DNA from 3 places in the Exiguobacterium sp. s125 genome. Region 2 is predicted to be linked to each of the others. Evidence: riboswitches for the same ligand, from Rfam matches in the RefSeq annotation. Region 2 holds a riboswitch; each other region holds the start of a gene.
What was found. Region 2 has a riboswitch for S-adenosylmethionine ahead of metK (methionine adenosyltransferase). Riboswitches for the same ligand answer to the same signal wherever they lie in the genome.
Positions count from the first base shown of each region.

Region 1: it holds a riboswitch for S-adenosylmethionine, as region 2 does, so the genes downstream of both, KNQ05_RS09790 (Na+/H+ antiporter NhaC family protein) here and metK (methionine adenosyltransferase) in region 2, are expected to answer to the same signal.
Region 3: it holds a riboswitch for S-adenosylmethionine, as region 2 does, so the genes downstream of both, msrA (peptide-methionine (S)-S-oxide reductase MsrA) here and metK (methionine adenosyltransferase) in region 2, are expected to answer to the same signal.

Region 1 is NZ_JACSMI010000003.1:14,223-17,470, reverse strand. Features, by position in the region: gene KNQ05_RS09795 (hypothetical protein) at 1-155, shown strand, start outside; gene KNQ05_RS09790 (Na+/H+ antiporter NhaC family protein) at 199-1,506, opposite strand; SAM riboswitch class I at 1,587-1,690, opposite strand; gene KNQ05_RS09785 (metal ABC transporter solute-binding protein, Zn/Mn family) at 1,770-2,738, opposite strand; gene KNQ05_RS09780 (alpha/beta hydrolase fold domain-containing protein) at 2,908-3,248, shown strand, end outside.
Region 2 is NZ_JACSMI010000001.1:357,686-360,933, forward strand. Features, by position in the region: gene pckA (phosphoenolpyruvate carboxykinase (ATP)) at 1-1,243, opposite strand, end outside; SAM riboswitch class I at 1,476-1,602, shown strand; gene metK (methionine adenosyltransferase) at 1,731-2,939, shown strand; gene KNQ05_RS01735 (GNAT family N-acetyltransferase) at 3,081-3,248, shown strand, end outside.
Region 3 is NZ_JACSMI010000005.1:39,951-43,198, reverse strand. Features, by position in the region: gene KNQ05_RS12230 (DMT family transporter) at 1-57, shown strand, start outside; gene KNQ05_RS12225 (Crp/Fnr family transcriptional regulator) at 69-746, shown strand; gene KNQ05_RS12220 (DMT family transporter) at 759-1,238, shown strand; gene msrA (peptide-methionine (S)-S-oxide reductase MsrA) at 1,635-2,165, opposite strand; SAM riboswitch class I at 2,273-2,379, opposite strand; gene KNQ05_RS12210 (M20 metallopeptidase family protein) at 2,450-3,248, opposite strand, start outside.

The DNA of each region.
Region 1 (3,248 bases), on a different contig from region 2:
TCGCAGCACTATTAGGTGCTCAAGCCACGTTCCTCTTTCTTGGTGCCCGCAAGACAGGACGCAACCCATGGGTATGGGGGGGAGCAGGACTTGTTCAATTTCCGCTTCCGGCGATTGCCTATTTCATTTTGAATCGTCAAGAAAAACAGAAATAAAGTGAACCCCCCGTCGCAGACGAAGCGACGGGGGGTGTTTGTTTTACGACATGTTGTTTTTCTGTGCGGCATCACTCTTCCGGCGTGGGAAGCCGAAGAAGATTGCCAGTGATCCACAAACGAACAGTAAAAATGGATAGAACAAATAAGGAATCAGTTCGGGTGACGCCGTTTTCGTCAATTCAGCGGCAATCAAAAGTTGCGCTCCGTACGGGATGATTCCTTGAACACCACAGGAAAAGAGGTCGAGGATACTGGCTGACTTCTTCCGGTCGATGTCATACGTATCCGCGATTTCAGCAGCGAGCGGACCGGCGACAAGAATCGAAATCGTATTATTTGCTGTTGCGAGATTCGTTGCACTGACGAGGGCAGCCATACTGAACTCAGCTCCCCGGCGTTTCGAAATCTTTCGTGTCAGCGTTTCTTTGAGATAAGCAATTCCACCGTTATAGGTGATCAGGCTGACGAGTCCACCCATCAGCAACGTCAAGATTGAGATTTCTGCCATCCCCATCAATCCGTCAGACATCGCGAGGACAAATCCACTTACTCCGAAACTACCGTCGATCATTCCGATGATGCCTGTCAATAACGTCCCGCCGAGTAAGACGAGAATGACGTTGACACCAAAGAGTGCGAACACGATGACGGAAAGATACGGAATCAGCTTATAAAATTCAAATGCTTTCGCTTCGACGACATCTCCGGAACCTGACACGAAAGCGAGTAAGATGACAGTGATGACGGCAGCAGGCAAGACGATTAAAAAGTTCGTTCTGAATTTATCACGCATGTTCGTTTTTTGTGTCCGGACAGCGGCGATTGTCGTATCTGAGATAAACGATAAGTTATCACCGAACATTGCTCCACCGACGACGGCAGCAGCGGCGAGTGCGACATTGACACCCGTCGCGTCATGAATCCCGAGTGCGATCGGTGCAAGGGCAGCGATTGTGCCGGTCGAAGTTCCCATCGCCATCGAGATGAAAGCGGCAATGATGAACAATCCACTCATTAAAAGAGACTGGGGTAGGAAACTGAGTGCAGCGTTGACGGTCGCATCAATGGCTCCGATTGCATTCGCTGTTCCAGAAAATGTGCCGGCGAGTAAAAAGATGAAGACCATGATCATGATGTCCGGATTTCCGGCACCGCGGGCAATCCGCTCGACGGTCTGGTTGATGTCTCCCTTAGATGTCGCAGCAGCAAAAATCAAGGCGATTAAAGCTGCAATCAAGATGGGGAATTTGTAAAAGTCGTTATAGAAGATTCCTGCACCGATGAATAATACAAGGAAAACGAACAAGGGGAACAACGCCCATTTGTTCGGCGTAACCGTTTCGTTCATGTGAATCACTCCATTTCTTCAGCATACAAAAAAAGACCCCTTCGCAAGAAAGAAGGAGGTCTTTACTGAAAAAGACGCTCTTCTTATCTCTCAAGCCATAGCTTGCTGGATTTGGCACAGTACGAATCAATCGTCCGCTGCCGAAACATCATTGGGCCAGTCCCTCCGTTTCTCGCGATAAAAAGAAGTCATTTAGTTGTTTAGTCGTTGTTTAAAACACGTTTATTACCCTAACGTATCTTTTAATGCTTGTCAACTGTACCTTACTGCAGTGCTTGTTTGAGCGTCGTCACGTTTTCGTTCATCAAATCAAAGTACGATTGATCTTGTTGATCTTTTGCGACGGACTCGAGGTTATGAATCGTAATCGATTCGGCACCGATTTCTTTTTGGATGACACGGGCGACCTTTGGCGACACCGTCTCTTCGAAGGCGATATAGTTTAAGTCATGCATCTCTGCTTCCTTGACGATGGCAGCCAGCTGTTTTTGGGACGGTTCGTCAGACGGTGAAATACCGGCAATCGGCAGTTGCGTGAAACCGTAACGTTCCGCCAAGTACCCGTATGCGGCATGCGTGACGAGAAGCTCCTTTTTCGAACCGGAGTCAACAGCTTTTTGTAAATTTTGGTCGAGTTCATCTGCTTGTTTGTTAAAGAGTGCGAGGTTTTTATCAAACGTTTCCTTCCGGTCAGGTGCTTCCTTTGCTAATGCGGTCGTAATCGAGTCAGCCATTTTCTTGGCGTTGTTCGGGTCGAGCCAAACATGCGGATCGTATTGTCCATGATCGTGCGACTCTTCTTCAGCCTCGTGATCATCATGGTCATCGTGTGCGTCTTCTTCGTGCGTATGAAGCGAAGCGGAAGCTTCGAGTAAGTCGATATTTTTACTTGTCTCGACAAAACGAATGGAATTACCGGCTAAACTTTCCTTAATCTTTTCAGAGTACGGCTCAAGGGTTGTGCCGGTAAGTAAAAATAGATCGCCTTTCGCAATCGTCGTCAGTTGCTTCGGAGTCGGCTCATACGAATGCGGGTCGGCGCCAGGGGGAACGATTAATTCGACCTGGACGTCCTTTCCGCCGATTTCTTTGGCGATGGCTGCCGTGGCGAACGTCGACGTATAAATTTGCAATTTACCGTCTTCGTCTGAATTTGAAGTCGATGAGCCGCATGCGGCGAGCAGACTGGCAGTTACTGTCGCGATGGTTAACGCTGGAATGATTTTTTTCATATATGAACCCTCCAAGATAATTAAAACGTAATTGTTCCGATTTGGACTTTCTAACTATATCCGACGGAAATTAAAGCGTCAAGTCGGAATGTTGTGAAGTTCTAGTTCAAAATAAATCGGGTAAGAGAAGAGTAGAAGTGAAATCGGAATGAGCCTTGGAGGTGATGAGGTGAAACGTGAAACAGCATGGTTGATGGGTGGCGCCGCTATTTTGACGACGGCTGCTGCTGGTGCGAGTATTTGGAATAATTATGGAGCCTTACTCAGATGGACGGAGCCGGTCTTGCCGCTTACCGAAAAGCAATTAGCACCACGAAATCTTTTATACAAGACGGTCAATCAGCAGGACTTGACGTTAGATATTTATTATCCGCCGGGAGAAGGGCCGTTTCCGGTCGCGATTTATGCTCATGGCGGCGCATTCGTTCGTGGAAACCGTGATGATGTGTTTAGTTTTGCTCCAATCATCGACCGGTTTTTAGAACTCGGGATTGCCGTTTGCAGCATCGA
Region 2 (3,248 bases):
TGACACCGTGCCGGTCGATGAGCTCACCGAGCATCGTTGCATATTTTTCAGGAATGAGCGGTAAGAAGGGTGAACCGAAGCATGTCGAGAATGTCGCTTCCGGTTCTGTTACGCCACGCTCTGTCCCGGCTAACTTCGATGTATACCCGGATAAGAAGTGATACATCGCTTGCTCCTTCGTCAACTTACTGATTGGCGGCAGGACGCCGTAAGCATCAGCTGTTAAAAAGACAATCGTTTTCGGATGTCCGGCGCGTGATGGTACTGCAATATTATCAATCGCTGTAATCGGATAAGCGGCCCGTGTGTTTTCCGTTTTTGACGTATCATCATAGTCAGGAATTCGTGCATCATCGAGGACGACGTTTTCAAGGACAGTGCCAAACCGAATCGCATCAAAGATTTGTGGTTCTTTTTCGCGCGATAGGTTGACCGTTTTTGCGTAACAGCCACCTTCGATATTGAAGACGCCGTCGTTGGACCACCCGTGCTCATCGTCACCAATCAATTGACGACTGTCGTCAGCAGACAGTGTGGTCTTACCAGTACCGGATAATCCGAAGAATAAGGCGACGTCACCCTCATGACCGACGTTAGCCGAGCAATGCATCGATAAGACGTCTCGTTGAGGTAAAAGGTAGTTCATGACAGAGAAAATCGATTTTTTGATTTCGCCCGCATATTCTGTTCCACCGATTAAGACAATCCGATGTTCGAATGACATGGCGATGAACGTTTCGGAATTCGTTCCATCGACTTTCGGATCTGCTTTGAAGTGAGGCGCATAAATAACCGTGAAAGGCTCAAAAGCAGCTTCTGTCGGATATTCACGCAAAAATAGTTGTTTTGCAAACAAATTATGCCAAGCATATTGTGTCACGATCCGAACCGGAAGGGTAAAATGAGTGTCTGCACCAGCAGCAGCTTCTGTGTAGTAGAGCTGATCTGCTTCATTCATGTAGCGAAGAACTTTTTGTAAAAGTTGCGCGAAGTTGTCTGCTTCCATCGGTTGATTGACATGGCCCCAATCGATATGTGACTCGCATGACTGATCGCGAACAATGAACTTGTCTTTAGGTGAACGACCTGTAAATTTCCCCGTTTCTACAGACAGAGCGCCATTTTCAGCAAGAACCCCTTCTTCGTTACGAATTGCATGTTCGACTAGCTCAGCAACAGATAGTTGTTTGAACACATGCTCCTTCTTGAGTAGCTCTTCGATATTCAGGACCGTCATCGGCATCCTGACCCCACCTTTCCCCTACGTTGGTTTAGCTCTGACATTTAGTATGACACATTTATTATATATGACATACTAAAGGATGAGCAATCCTTTTTTAGCGCTGATTTCTATTTATTTGGAAACGCTTTCAGCATTAACAGTTTAACATCTCTTCGGGAAAGTTTCGACTAGAAATTAAAACGTAGCTTGACAGAGTGGTCACAACTTTATATCATGTAATTCGTAACGGATACTCTTATTCTGAGCAGGTGGAGGGAACAAGGCCCGAAGAAACCCGGCAACCGTCCTACATTAAGAATTCTATTAATGAAGGAAAAGGTGCTCTCCTGAAGCGAAGTAAACACTTCGAACGATAAGAGGGTAAAGGAAGAACGCACAACCTTTCCCTGACCATTTTTTGGACATGGAGAGGTTTTTTTCATTTTACCGTCCCACTCAACTAGGGGAAATGAGTACACCGTCAAATTCTTTTTTGGGAGGGTCAAACATGACAAACCTTAATCGCCGACTATTTACGTCGGAGTCAGTTACTGAAGGTCACCCGGATAAAATCTGTGACCAAATCTCGGATTCTATCTTAGATGCAATCCTCGCAGCCGATCCGAATGCTCGTGTCGCTGCTGAAACATCTGTCACGACAGGACTTGTCCTCGTCGCAGGTGAAATCACGACATCGACTTATGTCGATATCCCGAAAGTCGTTCGCGAAACAATTCGTGAGATTGGCTATACACGCGCTAAATATGGTTTCGATGCAGACACTTGTGCTGTATTGACTTCAATCGATGAGCAATCAGCAGATATCGCTCTCGGTGTTGACCAAGCGCTTGAAGCACGCGAAGGTAACATGTCAGATGAAGAAATCGATGCAATCGGTGCAGGGGACCAAGGTCTCATGTTCGGTTATGCAACGAAAGAAACGCCTGAATTGATGCCACTTCCGATCTCACTTTCACACAAACTTGCTCGTCGTCTCGCAGAAGTCCGTAAAACTGGACAACTTGACTACCTCCGTCCGGATGGTAAGACGCAAGTAACTGTAGAATACAATGAGAACAACGAACCGGTTCGTGTCGATACAATCGTCATCTCAACACAACATGCAGAAGAAGTGACGCTTGAGCAAATCCAAGCAGACCTGAAAGAGCATGTCATCGCACCTGTGATTCCATCAGAATACATCGATGCGGAAACAAAGTTCTTCATTAACCCGACAGGTCGCTTCGTCATCGGTGGACCACAAGGTGATGCAGGATTAACTGGACGTAAAATCATCGTTGATACGTATGGTGGCTATGCACGTCATGGCGGCGGCGCATTCTCTGGTAAAGATCCAACAAAAGTTGACCGTTCTGCAGCATATGCAGCACGTTACGTCGCGAAAAACCTCGTAGCTTCTGGTCTTGCAGATAAAGCAGAAGTTCAACTTGCGTATGCGATTGGTGTCGCGCACCCAGTATCGATTGCAGTTGATACGTTTGGAACAGGTAAACTTCCAGAAGCACAACTCGTCGAACTCGTTGCCGAAAATTTCGATCTTCGCCCAGCAGGGATCATCAAGATGCTTGATCTTCGCCGTCCGATTTATCGTCAGACAGCAGCTTATGGTCATTTCGGTCGTACAGATATCGAATTACCATGGGAGCAAACAGATAAAGCAGCAATTCTTGAAGAACAAGCGAAACGATTCGCTTAATTTTCAGTTCAGAAGCAGACTCGCATGAGTTTGTTTCTGAACTTTTTTTGTTTGTCTCGAACTTTGCAGGGAAACGAATGATTTTTCTAGAAAAGGGTAAAAGAACATGTACCGGTAAACGGAAAAAAGGGGGAGTCCGATATGGAGATACGCGAAGCAATTCCTACTGATGCGGCACGCATTCATGATATTGCCATTACCTCTTGGATGGATACGTATGAAGAGATTTACTCGGAAAGCTCGAAAGCCCATTTCGTACAAGAGGCGTATCCGCAAGAAGAAGTCGTTCGAGCAATTCGGACGGCGGAG
Region 3 (3,248 bases), on a different contig from region 2:
CAGTGGATCGGGATCAGTTTGATGCTTGCCGGAGTTGCGATTTTTTCACTGTCCTAAAGGGAGGATCTATGCAGACGATTGAGACCTATTTAAAACAGTACGACTTAGCGGATATTTTTACGGAGACCAGTAAAGGCTATTTACGCATCGAAACGTTTTCGGAAGGGGACCTGTTATGTGTGACGGGTGAACCGATTGACCGGATGTATTTCATCGTCGAAGGAAAAATTAAAATCTCTGCAGCATCGGCTGAAGGGAAACAACGGATTTTACGCTTCAAAAAGGCGATGACGGTGATTGGTGATGCGGAATATATCAATCAACGGGAAGTCTTGAATACCATCGAGGTGATTACGGACGTTGTGGCACTCAGCATTCCGTATGCGATCTTACGTGAGCACAATACGACGAACACCTTTTTACAATTTTTACTGCGGGTCATTACGACCAAGTGGTACGCGGACTCGAAATCAGCATCATTTCATGTCCTCTATTCGGTCGAAGAACGATTTGCCGGATATCTGTTATCGATTACCTCGGACGTTTCCGACAGTCTGTTTTATCAAGAGATGCGAACGTCGAATCTCCATGACGTCGCCGATTGGCTCGGGACGAGTTACCGTCATTTAAACCGTATCATCTCAACACTTTGTGAAGAAGAAATCTTGGCGAGACGACGCGGGAAAATCATTATTTTAGATGTAGAGCGGATTAAAGAAAAAGCGAACGGAAATAGTTACGAATAAGGAGGGGCTAGCATGGGACTAGGTATGTTTTGTGCGATTACGGCAGGAATGATGATTAGTTTACAGACGGTATTGAATGCACGGATGAGTCATGCGTTCGGGGCATGGGCGACGACGACCCTCGTCTTTTTTGTCGGGTTCATCGGTTCACTGTTTGCGCTACTCGTATTTCGGGGTGGCACATTCTCGAACATTCAAACGGTCGAACCGCTTTATTTATTCGGTGGTCTGGTCGGTGTCGGTGTCGTATTTTGTGTGATGCGCGGGATTCAGTTGCTCGGTCCATCGATTGCGATTTCGGTCGTCTTGATTTCGCAACTGAGTTTTGCATTATGTGTCGACTTGTTCGGTTGGTTCGGTTTACCGGAACTTGAGCTTTCGCTCGGACAAGTCGCTGGATTGCTTGTGATGCTAGCCGGTATTTTTGTGTTGAAACGATATCAAGTCGTAGAAATCGAATCTTCGGATGAGTTGTCGGAAAAGGTATCGTAATTCTTACGGTTAACTCTGGCAGTATAAAGTCGATTTTTTAGCGTGAAGACGAATCAGTAGTTGTGGAATGAAAGATTCGTTCTTTTCGTTGCTTTCCTCGGGCGAGGCGCAAGCCGTTGCTCCTTGATCCTCACGGACAACGAGCAGGGTCTTGCCAGCCTCTTGGCAGCGCGTGTTCACGCGCTTTTTCCCGTAGGAGTCAACGAAAAACGAAGCTTTCAGGGTGTACCGCAGAGAAAATCATAGAGTAGTGTTAGAGCACAGTCTGTCTCGAATCGCTTTGAAGACGAGATGAGACAGGGAAACGCGAACGGATTGCCTCTTGTTATAGCATAGTCACTCTTCATAAGAGTTTGTCTACATGCTGAAAGCCCGCACGAAGCGGGCTTTTTTAGTTTAGACAGATACTTCTTCTTTCCAAGCCACATCGATGAATTCATCGCGACCGGATGCTTTCCGGTCTTTTTTGTAGTGTTCCGGATTCTTTTTGTGGAAGTTTTGATGATAGTCTTCTGCTGGATAGAAGGCTTGTGCCGCTTCGATTCGTGTGACGATCGGTTGCTTAAAGCGATTGCTCGCAGCAAGCGCGTCACGTGAAGCAATCGCAGCAAGGCGCTGTTCTTCCGTATGATAAAAGATGGCAGGTGCGTATTGTGTCCCACGGTCCTGGAACTGTCCGCCGGCGTCAGTCGGATCCGTTTGCGGCCAGTAAAGTTCGAGTAACCGCTCGTATGAGAATAACGCCGGATCAAATGTAATCTCGACGACCTCCGAATGACCGGTCGTGCCTGTTTTTATTTGTTCGTATGTCGGATTTTCGATTTGTCCTCCTGTATAACCGGAAACAATTCCGTGAATACCGGGCAGTTCTTCGAATGGTGTCACCATGCACCAGAAACAGCCTCCTGCGAATGTTGCTTTTTCCATCTATATCTCGTCCTTTCCGCTGGCGGTAGTCGCCTTGTAATCATTCGTGCTCTGACAGCGAGAAAACGAAAACGACTCCTTTGCTTGGTTGCAAAAGGAGTCGTCGCTTTTTATCAACCAAAGCTTGCGCTTTGCTGGTCGTAGCACCTTGCCACTGAAGGCAGGTTGCTGGGACGTCATCGATCCAGATCTCTCAGTCCACTCTTGATAAGTGTTATATGAAGTTGATTAAATTCGTTATCATTGATGTGATAATAGCATCTCTAAAACGACAAAGTCAATCATTAAGATTGTAAGGCATGCAGGACGGTCGCACCTAGAGATTTCGCGCCGACGAGTAGTGCCCGTTCATCGATTTCATATTTCGGATGGTGTTGCGGATAAATCGTACTCCCGTCCGTTTTGGCGGACCCCGTAAAGAAGTAGCTTCCTGGGATACGCTCTAAATAATAGGCGAAATCGTCTGCTGCCATCATCGGTTTGAGTTCTTTGACATGGGCTTCACCTAAAAATGCAGTCGCCTCTTTAACGAGATTTGTTTCTACCGGATGATTCCAAAGGGATGGATAACCCGTCGTAAAGTCGATGGAGTAGCTCGCACCGATTCCGGCACACGTCGTCCGAGCAACTAAATCGACCTGCTGGCGTAACTGGTGACGCAGCGCTTCGTCGAATGTCCGGATTTCACCGACAATCCGTGCCTCACCAGTAACGATGTTCGGAGCCGTTCCGGCATGGAATGAACCGATTGCGATGATGGCAGGTGAAAACGGATCAACTCGCCGACTGACAAGGTGTTGGAGATTACAGACGAGTTGTGCCCCGGCGACGAGTGCATCTTGTGTTTTATGAGGGGCTTGCGCATGACCACCCTGTCCGTGGACAACGATTTCGAATTCATCGATGGCGCACAGCGTATGTCCTGCGTGATAGCCAATTGTTCCGACAGGTAAGTCATTTTCGAGATGCGTACCGAAAATTGCATCGACCCCGTCAAGACAGCCGTCTTCAATCATTTGAATGGCACCACCCGGGAAGACTTCTTCCCCGTGCTGATGAATGAACACGATTGTTCCGTGAAGG